Regions from separate parts of the Mesobacillus sp. LC4 genome, predicted to be linked through region 3. Evidence: predicted binding sites of a transcription regulator. Region 3 holds the regulator's gene; each other region holds the start of a gene.
The links. Region 3 encodes Rex, which represses fermentation and respiration genes when NADH is low (regulators of the CRP and FNR family bind a similar motif). Its sites were predicted from a motif close to TTGTGAAATATTTCACAA; they were not measured.
Positions count from the first base shown of each region.

Region 1 (3,284 bases), on a different contig from region 3:
GAAACAAGCAAAAAAAGATTCCTTGACCAGGTGCAGTCAGTACAATACATTTTAAAAAGCATGATCCTTGCCATCGAACAAGCTGGCAGTCAGCATGGCGGCGAATGATAAAGAAGCACCAGTTCACTGAACTGGTGCTTCGCAGTGTTTATATGGATATTTCTTTCTGTTCTTCAGGGATGACAGCTCCTTGCAATTCCAGCTCACGAACCAGGTTCCGGTATTCTAAAATGGTAATGTCATTTTGAATATATGACTTTTTAGTGAAATCAAGCAATTCATTTACATGTTCCGGAGTATATGCTTTTGTCTCGGCAAATAGATTTTTCAGTTCGTGAACGTTCATCTTTCATCCTCCTCCATCATTTGAAATAATCGTATCATGAAAATACAATTGGCATTTATTTTTCAAAAATTGAAACTTCCGACAACATATTTCACCATTAGACAAAATCGGAAGTCCCTTCCAGCCTTATCACCAACTGGGCGGCCATAACATATAATATCGTAATGAAATCCGGAGGAGGATGTTCGCCATGTTTGGCCGCAGAAATAAGACCAATGCCTATCATCCACAATGGTGGGAAAATCAACAGTACCCGGATCCGAATTTTATATACGGGAATCATCAAGATATGAACCGGCAGCAACCGCTCCCTCAACAATATAATCCTTCATATTGGAATTCGATGCCAGGAAACTGGCAAAACCAATATATGCAGCAGGAGAACCCGGTGAATCCGTATATGGGGCAGGGCAGTCCGATGAATCCCTATATGCAGCAAGGGAATTCCTATTGGAACCAAGTTAATCCAATGGCTGGGAATAAAAATGACTATTCAAAAATGCTTTTCCAAAATCCGCTAGAGCCTGAGGGTGACCCTATTTATGGATATTATAACCCTCAAGCAGATTATCAGAATTTCAATCCATATCCCCAATATGCGTTCATGCCGAAGCAGTCATCTGGCCTGCAATCGATCATGAATTCGTTTAAAAGCCAGGATGGCAACCTGGACGTCAACAAAATGGTGGATACGGCCGGACAGATGATGAATGCAGTGACCCAGGTTTCTTCGCTCGTCAAAGGCCTTGGCGGGATGTTCAAGGTTTAGGTGAGATGGAGGTTTCCTCAATTCTCGAAATGTTATGAGGAAATCAAAAGCTATAGGAACAAAAAACAAGCAGGCCATTTAATTAGCCTGCTTGTTTTTTGATCGTACCCTTATGCGAGGGTTTTGTCTGCTATAAGGACACGATAAAGGGCAAATCGTACCCTTATCCGAGGTCTTCGTCATCTATAAGGGTACGATAAGAGATTTTTATCATCTCATCCATCATGTTCTGGCAATATATCAATCTTCTTGCCTTGCTTTTTCACGACCTTGACTTCAAGCAGTCCGTCACGATAGGATGCTCGGGTCTTTCTTTCATTGACAGGGACAGAAAAAGGGATCGTCCTGCTCAATTGCCGGGTGGATGCCATGTGCTTTTCTGTTTTGGCGATATCATTGATTTCTGAAGTGACGTCCGTTTGATTGACCAATATTGTCAGGGAGTTATTGATAATATTGATTGAAATTTGGTCTCTTTTCACGCCTGGCAATTCCGCTTTCACTATATACTCCTTTTCTGTTTCACTCAGTGCTACATTGAAGGGGGCATGTGGAAAGGGCTGTTTGAAAAAATCATCAATGCTTTGCAATATGCCTTTAACTGGCTTCTCTTGCATCAGTTGATTCATAGATTTGAACCAGTGTTCAAGGGCTTCATGTCTTTTTGGGCGGTCAGGATGGTTGGTTGCCATCGATGAACATCCTCCTCTGCAGAAATTCTTATAATAGGATATGGAGAGAGGAATGTCCTTGTTCAATGTTATGTGATTTTATAGCTTCATTGTATCGCCTTAGTTTTTTGAACACTTTGTGAAAAATGCCTTTAGTGTGATTTAGGTCACATAACCAGATTTTCATCCTCTGTATGCTGTAAAAGTAAATAACGCAGAAGAGGGGAATACACATATGTTTTGTTACCAATGTGAACAAACGCCAACAGGAGGATGTAAAGTTGTTGGTGTATGCGGAAAAGATGAAACAATCGCAAGTCTTCAGGACACAATGATTTTTGCTTTGAAGGGAATCGCAGCATATAGAACCCATGCGAACCAGCTTGGCTTCACAGATCCATTTGTTGACGCTACAACCCATGAAGCATTATATATGACTCTAACCAACTCAAACTTTAATGTTCAAGAACATATCGATATGGCAATGAAGGTTGGCCAGTCAGCTGTCCGAGTGATGGAAATGCTTGATGAAGCACACACAAGCCGCCTTGGAATTCCGCAGCCGGTGAAGGTCAGCCAGAATAAGATTGAAGGGAAGGCAATCGTCGTTACAGGACATAACCTGTTCGCACTGGAAGAATTGCTTAAACAAACAGAAGGTAAAGGAATCAACATCTATACTCACTCCGAAATGCTCCCGGCCCATGGCTATCCAGCATTGAAGAAGTATCCTCATCTTAAGGGGAATATCGGAAAAGCCTGGTTTGACCAGCGCCGCCTGTTTGAAAAGTTCCCAGGAGCGATCCTGGCTACGACAAACTGTGTTATGCCAATCAAAGGCTCATATGCAGACCGTATGTTTACATATGAAGTCGCAGGCCTTGAAAATGTAAAGAAAATTGAAAATGACGATTTCTCCATGCTGATTGAAAGAGCATTGGAGCTTCCTGAAGCAAATATGGAATCAGAAGAGACATTGGTGACAGGATTCCACCATGAGACAGTGATTGGCCTGGCGCCAGAGGTTATTGAAGCTGTTAAAGCTGGTAAGATCAAGCGCTTCTTCGTCATTGCGGGCTGTGACGCACCAGGTAAAGGTGGAGAATATTACCGTGAGCTTGCAACATCTTTGCCTCCTGAAGCTGTGATCCTGACAACTTCATGCGGGAAATTCCGTTTCAATGATGTAGATTATGGTGTGGTTCCAGGAACAAATATCCCAAGATACCTTGATCTTGGTCAGTGCAATAACTCTGTATCCACTGTGAAAATCGCGAAGGCGCTTGCTGATGCGTTTGAATGTGACGTTAACGAACTGCCTGTCAGCATCGTACTATCATGGTTCGAGCAAAAAGCTGTTGCTATCCTGCTTGGGTTATTCAGTCTGGGAATCCAGGATATCCGCATTGGACCAAAGCCGCCAGAATTCATTTCTGATGGAGTGATGGAAGTGCTTCAGGATACATTCAACCTGAAGCTGATCACTACTGCACAAGAA
Region 1 covers NZ_JBGCUB010000001.1:535,108-538,391, forward strand. Annotated here, with positions in the region: gene AB5I83_RS02740 (YppE family protein) at 1-108, shown strand, start outside; gene AB5I83_RS02745 (YppF family protein) at 149-346, opposite strand; gene AB5I83_RS02750 (YppG family protein) at 537-1,115, shown strand; gene AB5I83_RS02755 (Hsp20/alpha crystallin family protein) at 1,331-1,807, opposite strand; gene hcp (hydroxylamine reductase) at 2,022-3,284, shown strand, end outside.
Region 1: the regulator Rex is predicted to act here: its motif matches at 1,942-1,959, upstream of hcp (hydroxylamine reductase).

Region 2 (3,284 bases), on a different contig from region 3:
TTAATAGCTTCCACAGCATTTGTTGCCAGGTTATTAATAACTGATAACAGCATAAATGTGTGATAAGCAGGATGATCCCCGACAACGGTACTTGTGATTTTAATGGATTTTCCTAATGAATCTGCAAAGTTTCCATTACACTTTATGACTACCTCCAAAATCTCTTCAATATCCATAAAGTCACTAAGGTTTTCCTTGACCATCAACTTAGTCAAACCAGCGTAAATTCTCTGATTGTCCTTTTTGATTTCATGTAATTCACCCGCGATTTTAAGGGCAGATTGAGCATAGTCTTCTTGTTTCTTCTCTTTTAACTCTCTATAGAATGTATAGCATGCAGCGGTTAGGTCTTCTGCATTTTTCATTGATTTTTTTAGTTGAATCATTTCTACATAAAGATTTGATATGAGTATGAGCATTTGTTCATTTCTATTTCTCTGTTGTTCTTCGGATAATTTAGCTTCTCTGATTACTAAAATATTAAAGAATCCTAGAACAAAAAAGCTCCGGATAATAGCAATCATACCAATGGTCAACAAAGTATTAAAATTTATCTGAGATTGTGATAAAAGGGAACGAAAAAAAATCTCCGTCATACTTGCTGCTACCTCAACAATGACACCAAGTAATCCAACAAAGAAAGGATTGCTATATAATGTATTGATTTTAAATAAGTAAAATAATATGGCAAAAGTCAAATAATAAAAGAAGACCGGGAAGTGAAGTAGAAAACCTTCTAAAAGGAGGTCTGAATTGCCGGTTAAACCAAATGAAGCAACCCTAAACAATACAACTGCCGACCCCGCAGCCGATCCAGCCAATAAAGGATGTAACTTTTTAGACCACAGAAGAATGAAGAAAAAGATCGGCGTGCCCAGGCTTACCCTCATATCTCCTTCAAATGGGTAGAACTTCATCTCTCCACCTAATGGGACAGCGATCACAATCAGCATGTATGGAATTAGCCGTTCCTTCATTACCCCACCTCATCTCATTGCCAAGCAAACTTCATATAACTCATACTTCATACCTCATTCCCTTATAAACAATCTTATTTTAATCTAACTCAGAGTCATTTTGATGTTTAATTTTGACAATATTATTAAGAACCGAATTAAATTTGTTATTTTCTGTAGTTTTCAGTAGAGTGGTGATTACTCTAAGTATGTGAAGGAGGAATGAGGCAATTTCTCTCTTTGACGTAACTGACATTAGAAATTATACATTAACTTGTGAAAAGTATCACAATCAATAAGGGTGGGTGATTTAACGCTGAAAATAAAGAAGAGTTTATTGTGAGTGTTCATTCAAAGTTGTACAAAGAAAGATTATCAAGGAGGTAATCAATATGTTCTGGATTCAATTTTTAATTGTTCTGACATGTATCTTCATTGGTGCCAGGCTTGGAGGTGTGGGACTTGGTGTAATGGGCGGTGTTGGTCTTGGTATTTTGGTTTTTGGGTTTGGTCTTCAGCCAACATCAGCACCTATTGATGTAATGTTGATGATCTTAGCTGTCATTACGGCTGCTGGAGCTCTGCAAGCCGCCGGTGGGATGGAGTATCTAGTCTATCTGGCAGAGAAGGCATTACGTAAAAACCCTAAGAGAATAACCTTTATTGCCCCAATGGTTACTTACTTATTTACCTTATGTGCGGGTACTGGCCATGTTGCCTACTCAGTATTACCCGTTATCGCGGAGGTATCACGAGAATCAGGGATTCGTCCAGAACGGCCGATGTCTATTGCTGTTATCGCATCTCAACAGGCAATCACAGCCAGTCCGATTTCAGCCGCCACTGTGGCATTGCTTGCGCTTCTTGCAGACTTTAACATTAGTCTAATGCAGATCCTTCTAATATGTATTCCATCCACCTTCCTCGCTTGTATGGGTGCAGCATTTGTGGCGAGCAAAATGGGCAAGGAACTGAACATGGATGCAGAGTATTTGAAACGATTAGAAGAAGGACTCGCTCCAATCAAGAAAGATAAAAAAGCATTCAATCCAAATCCTGGTGCAAAACTTTCCGTTATTCTGTTCTTATTGGCAGCAGTACTTGTTGTTATTCTTGGCTCTTTCCAGGAGTTGCGCCCTGGTTGGGAAATTGATGGTGTCTTCAATAGAATGAGTATGCCAGCTGCTATAGAGATTGTTATGCTGACAATTGCAGCAATGATTATTATCTTTGCAAAGCCTAAAGTGGAAGATATCGTTTCAGGAAGTGTCTTCAAAGCTGGCGCTGCTGCAGTTGTAGCCATCTTCGGAATTGCGTGGATGGGTGATACCTTCTTTCAAGGAAACATGGCTCTTATTTCAGGTTCTATTTCGGATCTAGTAACCGCAGCACCTTGGCTGTTCGCAGTTGCATTATTCGGACTTTCCATTCTCCTGTACAGCCAGGCAGCTACAGTACGGACATTAATGCCACTTGGGATTACACTGGGAATAAACCCAGCGTTGTTAATCGCAATGTTCCCGGCGGTAAATGGATACTTCTTCATTCCAAACTATCCGACTGTAGTAGCGGCAATAAACTTCGACCGAACGGGAACAACCCGAATAGGTAAATACATCCTAAACCACAGCTTTATGGTGCCAGGACTCGTTGCTACAGTCGGAGCCGTCGGTATTGGCATTTTGTTAAGTACTATCGTTCTATAAAATTTAATCCTCTCAGCAGCCCTTCATTAGGAGGGCGGCTGCCTACTATTATGGGAAATGGAGTTGGTTGAAATGATGGATCAATTCAGAGTTGAAAAAGACTTCTTAGGTGAGAAGCTGGTCCCTATTGATGCTTATTATGGAGTGCAGACAATCCGTGCAATTGAAAATTTCCCGATAACAGGTTCCAGGCTTGATGAGTCATTGATCAAGGCAATGGCGATAGTAAAGAAAGCTGCAGCACTTGCAAATGCAGAAATTGGCCAACTGGATCGAACAATAGCAGATGCGATCGCACTTGCAGCTGATGAAGTGATTGATGGAAAACTGCATGATCAGTTTATAGTGGATCCAATCCAGGGAGGTGCAGGTACATCAATCAACATGAATACGAATGAAGTAATTGCGAACCGAGCCCTCGAATTGATGGGAGAAGTCAAAGGGAACTATAAAATCATCAGTCCGAATTCCCATGTGAATATGGCTCAATCGACAAATGACTCTTTTCCCACTGCCATTCATCTATCGACACTCTCGACATTAAATAAACTTCTAAAAGTTATGGATAAACTTCATCAGGGATTCATAGACAAAGCGAAAGAGTTTGATGGAATCATTAAAA
Region 2 covers NZ_JBGCUB010000003.1:40,083-43,366, reverse strand. Annotated here, with positions in the region: gene AB5I83_RS11115 (ATP-binding protein) at 1-977, opposite strand, end outside; gene AB5I83_RS11110 (anaerobic C4-dicarboxylate transporter family protein) at 1,349-2,662, shown strand; gene aspA (aspartate ammonia-lyase) at 2,735-3,284, shown strand, end outside.
Region 2: the regulator Rex is predicted to act here: its motif matches at 1,231-1,248, upstream of AB5I83_RS11110 (anaerobic C4-dicarboxylate transporter family protein).

Region 3 (3,284 bases):
GCAAATACTGCTCAAGCCACGATAGCGTATCAATATCAAGATGGTTCGTCGGTTCATCGAGAATCAAAATATCCGGACGGGTCAATAAAAGTTTCGCCAATGCGAGTCTAGTTTTTTGTCCTCCGCTTAAAGTGGATATTTTTGTGGAATAATCAAAAGAATGGAAGTTAAGGCCGTGAAGGACGGAACGAATATCGGCTTCATATTGGTAGCCGCCTTTTTCCTTGAACTGGACCTGAAGCAGGTCATAATCTTTTAAAACCCTGTCGTATTCTGTCTGGTTAGAAAGAATGTCAGGATCCGACATCTTTTCTTCCAATCTGCGCAATTCTTTTTCCATGCTGTGCAGATAGTCAAAAACGGCCAGCATTTCATCCCAGATGCTTTTCTCGGATTCCAGCCCGGTATTCTGGGCGAGATAGCCAATCATCGTCCCTTTAGGACGGATGATTTCACCGCCATCATGGGATTCATACCCGGCAATGATCTTCAGCAGGGTTGATTTTCCTGCTCCGTTTCTTCCAACAAGCGCAACACGGTCGTTGGTCTGTATTTCAAACTTTATATTCGATAAAATAAGATCAGCAGCAAAATATTTTGATAGCTGATTAACCTGTAATAAAATCATTGTTTTCACCTCTATTGCCTTAGAGATAGTGTAACCCATTAATATAGGCACGGCAATATGTGCGAACTGCTATAGGTTATATGGTATTGAAATTTCACTATGTATTGTGAACACTGAAACAAAGTTCACACACAAGTTTGACAAAATAGTGTATCATTTGATAGAAAGGAGCTTACATATGGCAGAATTTACTCATTTTAACGAAGAGGGCAGAGCAAAGATGGTCGATGTCAGTGAAAAACCGGAGACGGTCCGTACGGCAGTCGCCCATTCAAGCATAACCGTGAATGAAGATATATATGTGAGAATCACTGAAAATAAAATGAAAAAAGGGGATGTACTGGCTGTCGCGCAGGTAGCAGGCATCATGGCGGCGAAAAAAACGTCTGAAATCATCCCGATGTGCCACCCGATTCCACTGACAGGGATTGACCTTTCATTCGATTGGGAGCAAAATGGAAATGACTATGTTTTAAATATCGCCGCAGCTGTAAAAACAAAAGGGAATACAGGTGTGGAAATGGAAGCGTTAACAGCAGCTTCAGCATGTGCGCTGACTGTTTATGATATGTGCAAGGCCGTTGATAAGGGCATGGTAATCGGAAAGACCTATCTGGTCGAAAAAACCGGTGGTAAGAACGGCGATTTCAAGAGAGAAGAAAAGTTGAGATAGAAATACGGACAGGGTGGAGGATGGAGAATGACGAATGATGCTATGAAGATTCCGCAGGCAACCGCAAAACGTTTGCCGCTGTATTACCGGTTCTTATTGAACTTGCATTCTTCAGGTAAGCAAAGAGTATCATCAGCGGAATTAAGTGAAGCGGTAAAAGTGGATTCAGCGACAATCCGCAGGGATTTTTCCTACTTTGGAGCTTTGGGTAAAAAGGGGTACGGCTACAATGTCAATTACCTGCTGACCTTTTTCCGAAAGACACTGGATCAGGATGAATTGACGAAGGTTGCCTTGATCGGAGTCGGTAATCTGGGAACAGCGTTTCTGAACTACAATTTTTCAAAGAACAATAATACGAAAATCGAGATTGCCTTTGACGTAGATCCAGGTAAAGTGGGCACGAAGATTGGTGACGTAGCAGTGTACCATATGGATGATCTCGACAAAGTTGTCGTAGAGGAAGGCATCCAGGTGGCAATTCTGACAGTCCCGTCTGCTGTCGCACAGCCGATAACAGACCGATTGGTGCAGGCAAATATCAAGGGAATCCTGAACTTCACGCCGGCGAGGCTGAATGTGCCTTCATCGATCAGGATCCATCATATTGATTTGGCAGTTGAATTGCAATCATTGATCTATTTCTTAAAGCATTACCCGACAGATACCGAACCAACAGAATCGGCAGAATAAAAAGTAGCTCCTTCAGAGGAAGGAGCTACTTTTTCTGTATATTCTTCAATTTGAAATGAAAAAGGATCATCCTGATGCCAGAACCAAAGTCGAACGTGGCAAGAGCCACTAGTAAGTAGCTGAAGAATCCCCATCCTGAATCGTTTACATTCTGGATGGCGAAATAGGTGAATAAGCTGCCTAACAAGATGTAGACAATGCCTGAAAATAAAGGCGATTGTTTCATAACTTAGAATCCCCCAATAAAACCTTGAATTTTCTCTGCTTCTTTTATCATTCTCTCAATGTCTTCCCTAAATACGGATTGAAGCAGGACAACCATTGTATTCATTGTAACATGGGCGATGATTGGCACGATGATCCGCTTTGTTTTTACATAAAGGAAAGCAAAAGTGAACCCCATTGCAGAGTACAAGATCACATGCTCTGGTTCCATATGTGCAAGCGCAAAAATAACAGAGCTGATCAATCCAGCGAAAAAGAAATTCATTTTCTTATGCAGGCTGCCGAAAATGATCTTACGGAAGACGATTTCCTCTAATATAGGGCCGATGATCGAACTGACCAAAATGACAACCGGGAACATTTCAATCAGCTTAATGATTTCCTGTGTATTCTCAGAGCCCATTTCGATGCCAAGCATATTCTCGATATTGGCGGCGATTGATTGCGCGAACAGTGCGAGGAATACACCTGCGAAAGCCCAGGCGGCTGAGCTTGCTGGAGAGGACGCATCACGTAAGTCCGCATGAGATCTGCGTTCTTTCCTTAAAAGCAAAAGCACGATGACTAGTGTCAGTGAAAAGCTGATCACAAGCCAGTATGGAATCGAGAGGGTCTCCATTTCCTCCAGGCTCTTTCCCATCGCAGCACCGGTGAAGGCGACAATCGGGATGCCAATCAGGCTTGAAAGCTGCATGACGATATAGGCGATAATGATGTACCAGTATTCCTTTTTCAATAGAAAAACTCCTTATCAATGCAGATAATGTATGTCCTGAAATTTTACGTAATAATAAGCCGACCTGTAAAATAAAATACGAGGACAGCTTTGGTTTGGATAGACACTGTCTTTATTCTACTAATAAATGATTGGAAAGTTCAAATTGTAGGGTCAGGAGAAAAAACGGTGGAACCAGGTTTTAATCATTTTGGAGAGCACTTGCGGGATAAGGTGAATAATTTTATGAAAAGGGTCGGAGGAAACATGATCTATTTGGAAACGCCAAGGCTGAAGCTACGTGACTGGTCAGCAGAAGATCTGGAGCACTTTGCAAATATGAATGCGGA
Region 3 covers NZ_JBGCUB010000014.1:4,984-8,267, forward strand. Annotated here, with positions in the region: gene AB5I83_RS22560 (ABC-F family ATP-binding cassette domain-containing protein) at 1-628, opposite strand, end outside; gene moaC (cyclic pyranopterin monophosphate synthase MoaC) at 807-1,301, shown strand; gene AB5I83_RS22570 (redox-sensing transcriptional repressor Rex) at 1,329-1,994, shown strand; gene AB5I83_RS22575 (YdiK family protein) at 2,020-2,220, opposite strand; gene AB5I83_RS22580 (CPBP family intramembrane glutamic endopeptidase) at 2,224-2,955, opposite strand; gene AB5I83_RS22585 (GNAT family N-acetyltransferase) at 3,202-3,284, shown strand, end outside.